DNA from 3 places in the Alkalihalobacterium sp. APHAB7 genome. Region 3 is predicted to be linked to each of the others. Evidence: riboswitches for the same ligand, from Rfam matches in the RefSeq annotation. Region 3 holds a riboswitch; each other region holds the start of a gene.

Region 1 (2,276 bases), on a different contig from region 3:
TAATCTCTTGTGTCCAACATTACAACAAAGTACATGCTTAGTATAAAATTGAACCGCCGTATACGGAACCGTACGTACGGTGGTGTGAGAGGTCGGAGGTTAATCACCTCCTCCTACTCGATGAGCTTTATACATTTACTTGTTGACAATGAAAATCATTTTCAATTATTATATAAATGAAAATGATTTTCATTGTTAATATTGATGGAGGAATTGTTAATGAACATGATAAAAAGTACTGTCCGAGGAGCTACTGCTGTTTGTTAAGTTGAAAATGGAGAATACATAGTTGCAGTTGAAAGAGAAGGCATCTTTCGTATGAAAGGACATCATTTAAAAAGTCATTTAGTCTTAAATTAATAGATTGAAAGGGGAATGTTAACATGAGTGAGGTTCTACTTGTTTATGCTAGTATGTCAGGAAATACAGAAGCGATTGCCGATTTAATTGAAGAAGGTTTGCAAGAGGAAAATATGAACGTAACGAAATTAGATGTTGTTGATTGTGACCTTGACCAATTAAATGCATTCGATTCCATCATTTTAGGTGCTTATACATGGGGAGACGGCGAACTGCCTGATGAATTTTTAGATTTGTATGATGAAATGGCTGGGCTGGATTTTACTAATAAACAATTTGCAGTTTTTGGATCTGGAGATACAGCATACGATATCTTTTGTGGTGCTGTAGATTTATTAGAAGCAATGATTGATGAAAGAAATGGTCAAATCGTACAGCCGGGGCTTAAAATAGAGCTAGGCCCGGATGGTGAAGAAGAAACGTGCAAAGATTTTGGTAGAAAGTTTGCACAAGCTGTTAACTTAAAAGCGAGTGTGTAAGTTTATATAGACGAATTATCTATTATTTTGTATAATTAAGTCGTATCTCAATGAATTGAATAGTTAGTTAGCTTTAAGGTCACTCACACGAGTGTGAAAAGGGAAGTTGGTGAAATTCCAACACGGTCGCGCCACTGTAAGTACGAATACTCTTTAATAAACCACTGTCATCTTTGATGGGAAGGTAAAGAGGTATCATTGTACGAGTCAGGAGACCTGCCTTAAAGTATTGTGTAACCTTCGCGGAAAAGGTAAGCAGTGTGATAAGATCTGACTCTTGAAAAAGAGTCCCCTTGTTCTAATGAGAACGACACATAATGGAATGTTTTTAGCATCCAAGTGTTACCTAGGGGATCTATTAAACTGAAACCGAAGCTCTCCCTTTGAAGGAGAGCTTTATTTTTTTACATACTTTCCTTTCCTTTCTTGCAATTCTTTCATTGAATACAAAAAGAAATACAAACTTAAAAGGGGTTGGAGAACATGCAAAAATGGTATATGTGGTTAGTAGCTTCATTACTTATTGTTGGTTTATTAACAGCATGTGGCACAGATAACCAAGAAGAGCCACAAACAGAAGAAGCACCGACGGAAGAAACAGAAGAGCAAACGACAGGTAGTGGAGAAGCCGTGGCTTTTCCGTTAACAATTACTGATGCAACAGGAACTGAGATTGTCATCGAAGAAGAGCCACAAACATTAATCTCGCTAGTTCCAAGTAATACGGAAATTGTTTATGCACTTGAAGCGCTTAATCGTGTCATTGCGGTAACAGATAATGATGACTTCCCAGAGGAAGTAAAAGATATTGAGACAATTGGTGGAATGGAATTTAATGTAGAAAAAATTATCGCTGCAAATCCAGATTTAGTACTAGCGAATGAAATGAACAACGCAGAAGGTTTAGATCAAATTCGTAATGCAGGGGTCCAAGTACTTGTAGTAAATAATGCTTCTTCTTTTGCGCAATTATATGATTCTATTGAAATGATTGGAAACGCAGTTGGAAAGTCAGAAGAGGCTAATAATGTCATAACATCAATGCAAGAGACAATTACTGAAGTACAAACAAAAGCAAGTGAGATTGAGGATGCTGATAAAGCTACTGTATGGGTAGAAATTTGGCCAGCTCCTGATATGTATACAACCGGAAAAGGAACGTTTATGCATGAGATGCTGGAAATGATTAATGCAACAAACGCTGCAGGAGAACAAGAAGGTTGGCCGATGTTTACAGAAGAGGATGCTGTTGTTCTAAATCCAGATGTGATCATTACAACTTATGGTCATGTTGAAGGTATGGAGAATGCAGTTGAAGACGTATTAGCACGTTCAGCTTGGACTGAAGTAGAAGCGGTTAAAAACGAAAGAGTCTTTAATATTGAAGCTAATATTGTAGAACGCCCAGGTCCTCGCTTAGTCGAAGGGGTCGAAAAA
Region 2 (2,276 bases), on a different contig from region 3:
GGTAATTTAATAATTGATATGACGAGAGATTAATGCCAACTCCAAAAAGATGATAGGTGATGACATGTCTTATTTATTTACTATAATAATACCAAGTTTATTATTTTGGTGGCTCTTCTTTTTAGTTCTAGCAAGAATTATGAGTAAAAGTACAACAAACAGTTGGAAGAAAGATTTATTACTGTCATTTATTCAATCTGGACTTCTAATCGCACTACTTCCGCTATTTTCTTATTTTATAGATTTTATTAAGTAGAGAAAAAAGATTAGTAGTACTCCAAACTTCTTCAACCTGCAAGAAAAGATTGAAATATTCTAACGCTAGATATAAGATTACAACATATTGTAAATCTGCTTTAACCAACAACTGCATATTGGAAGTATCGGTGTCGAATACGACTTAATAGGGAATCTGGTGTAAGTCCAGAACTGTCCCCGCAACTGTAAGTGTGGATGAAATGAGATTACCACTGTATAAGTAACGCGTCAGCGGCTTATATGGGAAGGCTCAAAGTAAAAAGAAGCACAAGTCAGGAGACCTGCCTTTAACTTCCAAAAGTTTCAATTTCTTCGGGGGGTGAGAAGATGAGACGGTACAGGCGAATTATATCTTCTTTTCCTTCATAGGGTTAGTACCGTTTAATTTGTAATTACTCTTCCGTCATCGGGAGAGTTTTTTTATTTTCCTATAAGTGTACCGTTTAACTTTTCGATAATACAACTTTCAAAACAAAAAGGAGCTATGTCATGAGTAATAAAATACGGTTCATTTCTGATGTCCATTCTATCAATAAATATATGAGAAACTATCCTTTTCATCCATCATTAAATCGGTTTCGAGAAGCAAAAGAACAACAAGAGGCATTACTAGCAACTCTTGAAAAAGGAAGCCAAATTTGCATTGCTATGGATAAGGAATGGATTGTGGGCTACACCTTAATACTTGATCCGGAAAAAAACGAACGTTGGAGTGTCTTACCCTACATTAAAGTACTTGGAGCAATTGAAGTTGCACCTTCCTATCGAAGCGGAGGGATCGCTAAGAAATTAATTCAGTCCATTTTTGATGATCCACAAATAGAACAATTTATTATTCTATCAATCGAGTATGCTTGGCATTGGGATCTTCCTATGGTCGATGGAAACATTCATTTGTATAAAGCTCTATTAAAACGTTTATTACAAACACAGCAGTTCAATGAAACGGTAACGGACGATCCAGATGTCGCACAATACAAACATAATTTTATGATGGCAAGGTTTGGGAAGGGAGTATCAAGTGATCAAATCAATCAATTTATAAGGCTTGCTAACATGAACTCCATTTACTAATTTAACACGTGAAGGGTAAAAATACTGCAGGTATTGAAGCAAATGACGATAAAGCAATAGAAGAAATGAACAAATTTTTGGTTGGTAAACCACCAAATTAATTACAGGAATGCATAGTAATTCTTCCCGTATATGCGCAGAATGAAAAATTAAGGGAAAAAAAGAAATACGTCTCATTACAGGATATGCCCTGACGGATGATGGGTTGTGGAGAGAACACACGTGGTGCGTCGAGGTAGGTCGAGAGGAAAATATGATTATCGAAACCACCATGTGAGGATTGGTTACTTCGGTTATGTCATGACGGAAGAAGGATCTACCATGTTTTTTTGATCTAGGAAAACTTCACAATCTTCATAATAGAAAAAGGGTAATATAATTTAGATGTGTTGGGTTTAAGTCGAAATAAACCCAACACATAATACTCCATACCCCCAAAACGATATCTTTCCATTTTAGAAAACTGGATTACTCATCTAAATCTAGCAAAACAACACTTTTCAACAGTAATGGTGTAATTTTTGTGACCGTATCCTTACACAGCTTACTTTTTCTCTAGTTCTTCCTCAAAGAAAAAAGTGGCTGGCTGTTCTTTGACCGTGTATGAATATCTTTTCATGTTCTTGACATATTGACTTTTAGAGACGGTTACTGTTTCATCCGTTGCTTTAATTATCACTTGTTCACCATTAGTATACAGATTTTTCTTCATTATATCACCCTCTCTAGATGGATACTTCCATTATAGCTCAATTTCCATAGGAAATATAGGGCGCGCAAGTGATATCTTTTTATAGGCTTCTTCTTATATTTTGTTGCTATTGACCTGTTTATTCTTAAAGAAAAGGGAAATATCAGTAGCTGTTCAAGAAGAAGTGCCTTAGAAATACCAAGTTCGTATATCGATGGTGCTATTTATACTCTATTGCGAGAAAGAAATTCAT
Region 3 (2,276 bases):
TATAAACGATGAAATTTGTCATGGATTCCCAAGGAAAACACCGTTAAAAGAAGGGGATATCGTCACGATTGATATGGTCATTAATTTAAACGGTGGATTAGCCGACTCGGCATGGACGTATGCAGTAGGGAATGTTTCGGATCAAATGAAAAAGTTAATGAATGTAACGAAAACCTCGTTATATAAAGGAATTGAGCAAGCATTAGTTGGAAATAGACTCGGCGATATCGGCCATGCCATTCAAACGTATGCTGAGTCAGAAGGGTTTTCGGTGGTTAGAGACTTTACAGGACATGGTATTGGTCCAACAATACATGAAGCACCACAAATTCCACACTTCGGTTCGCCGGGCAGAGGACCACGTCTCAAAGAAGGAATGGTTATAACGATCGAACCGATGATTAACGAAGGTACTTGGTTTAGTCAAATGGATGATAACGGCTGGACGGCAAGAACAGTGGATGGAAAATGGTCTGCACAATATGAACATACATTAGCGATTACTAAAACAGGGCCGAAGTTGCTTACATCACAAGAATAAACATGTATTGACAATTTTCTGCATTATGTCTACTATTAACTCAAGTCATCGGTTAATAGACTTGATCAACTTCATACTAGAAAATAGGTGCTAGATAAAAGCAGAACTGCTTTTACAAGCTTAATAGGGAAGTTCGGTTCAATGCCGACACGGACCCGCCACTGTGTTGGGTATCAGTAGTTAAACTACTGAGACTTTCAGATTGATCCACTGGGAAATACCTGGGAAGGACTGAAAGAAGTACCCTAAGTCAGGAGACCTACCTATTTTAACATCACTGTTTGACCTACGGGGCTGTTAGGGAAGTGGTTAGAATGCTGAACATGTCTATCTTTATTTATGCTTTGAATGTAGACTATTGTTCCATTTGTAATTTCATGAATTATGATTAGCATCTCTGACCCTTTATTAAGGCAGAGATGCTTTTTGGTTTGAATTTTTCTAGAATTACATAGACACTTTACTTTTAACTCTTTCCTGAAGGTAGATTAACGATGATTGTCTATTAATAAAAAAAGGCTGTGTTAACTTGTTGCTGAATCTAGTTCGTGGTGCACTATGCGTGTGAAATGATAGTTTCACAGCAGTTTAGTCGAAATCTTAAGCCGAACATTAACAATTTAACAGAGCTAATAAAAAACTGGAGGTTACAGAATGGCGACATGGGATTTATCGGAGACGAAACATCATCTATTAATTTGTAATGGTAGTAGTTGTAATAAGGCTGGAGCTGAGGATTTAACACAAGCAGTAAGAAGAGAGATATCAGAACGTAGTCTTGACGACGTGATCCATACTACACGGACGAAATGTAATGGGCGATGTCAGGATAAGTGTGTGTTAATTGCCTACCCACAAGGCATCTGGTATAAGGATTTAGCTGCAAATGATGCCTCTGACCTCATTAATTCATTAGTAAATGAGGCAAGAATGACAAATAAAATCAGTCATTGTTTTGATGGAAATGGGTTTAGAAGGCATGGTGATGTTCCTGTAGGGGAATTTAAAGATCGTGAACGTGTAAAAAAAGTATCTAAAGTATTATAAAGTGAAAAAATTTCAGTGTGGGTTTTCCATCAACCCTAAATTTAATAAATAAATTAGCAGAAAATTGGTAAATATAACATCGTCTAATATGAATTTAATAGCTAGGAGAGACATAAATGCAAATAGTGACGGTGTTGTATCGTAAAAGGGTAAAGAAAGTGCATTTACAAATATTTTGTATGATATTATTGGCGATTTTCATTAATACATCCTTTTCGACTCATACATATGCACAAGAATCAAGATTACCGGAAGCACCTATTTTTATTGACAATCTGCCTGTAAAAACAAAGTACATTATGAGAGATGGCCAGTTGATGGTGCCTTCTTTGTTTTTAAAACATACTGGCGTGAGGGTTGATTGGAATGAGCAATATCGTTCTGTTGTTTTTACCGATGGAAATATTTGCTTTGCGTTGCCCGTTGGACAAAACTATTCAGATGATTTTGTAAGAGCGACAGGCGAATGGAAACGTCAACCGTTATCGACGCGAACGATAGAATTCGCTGGCGATATATTTGTGCCATTACTAGATGTTACCCGGAAATTTGGAATGAGAACAACCTATAATCCACAACTCGAACGGACTTTCATTACGACGAATATTCGTTCAGCACCTAATTTTATCTATCATGGAGATCCAGCAAGAAAACTAGTGGCTTTAACTTTTGATGATGGACCGGATGG

What was found. A riboswitch is a leader RNA that binds a small molecule or an ion and turns the genes downstream of it on or off. The one in region 3 is predicted to bind cobalamin.
Region 1: linked by a shared signal. The riboswitch ahead of ACNSTQ_RS11690 (ABC transporter substrate-binding protein) and the one ahead of ACNSTQ_RS16885 ((2Fe-2S) ferredoxin domain-containing protein) in region 3 are both predicted to bind cobalamin.
Region 2: linked by a shared signal. The riboswitch ahead of ACNSTQ_RS15195 (GNAT family N-acetyltransferase) and the one ahead of ACNSTQ_RS16885 ((2Fe-2S) ferredoxin domain-containing protein) in region 3 are both predicted to bind cobalamin.

Annotation. Positions count from the first base shown of each region.
Region 1 covers NZ_JBLWFS010000009.1:164,771-167,046, reverse strand. Annotated here, with positions in the region: gene ACNSTQ_RS11695 (flavodoxin) at 384-839, shown strand; cobalamin riboswitch at 899-1,078, shown strand; gene ACNSTQ_RS11690 (ABC transporter substrate-binding protein) at 1,323-2,276, shown strand, end outside.
Region 2 covers NZ_JBLWFS010000016.1:26,410-28,685, forward strand. Annotated here, with positions in the region: cobalamin riboswitch at 368-562, shown strand; gene ACNSTQ_RS15195 (GNAT family N-acetyltransferase) at 748-1,332, shown strand; gene ACNSTQ_RS15200 (hypothetical protein) at 1,877-2,044, opposite strand.
Region 3 covers NZ_JBLWFS010000020.1:27,134-29,409, reverse strand. Annotated here, with positions in the region: gene map (type I methionyl aminopeptidase) at 1-541, shown strand, start outside; cobalamin riboswitch at 610-823, shown strand; gene ACNSTQ_RS16885 ((2Fe-2S) ferredoxin domain-containing protein) at 1,196-1,588, shown strand; gene ACNSTQ_RS16880 (polysaccharide deacetylase family protein) at 1,705-2,276, shown strand, end outside.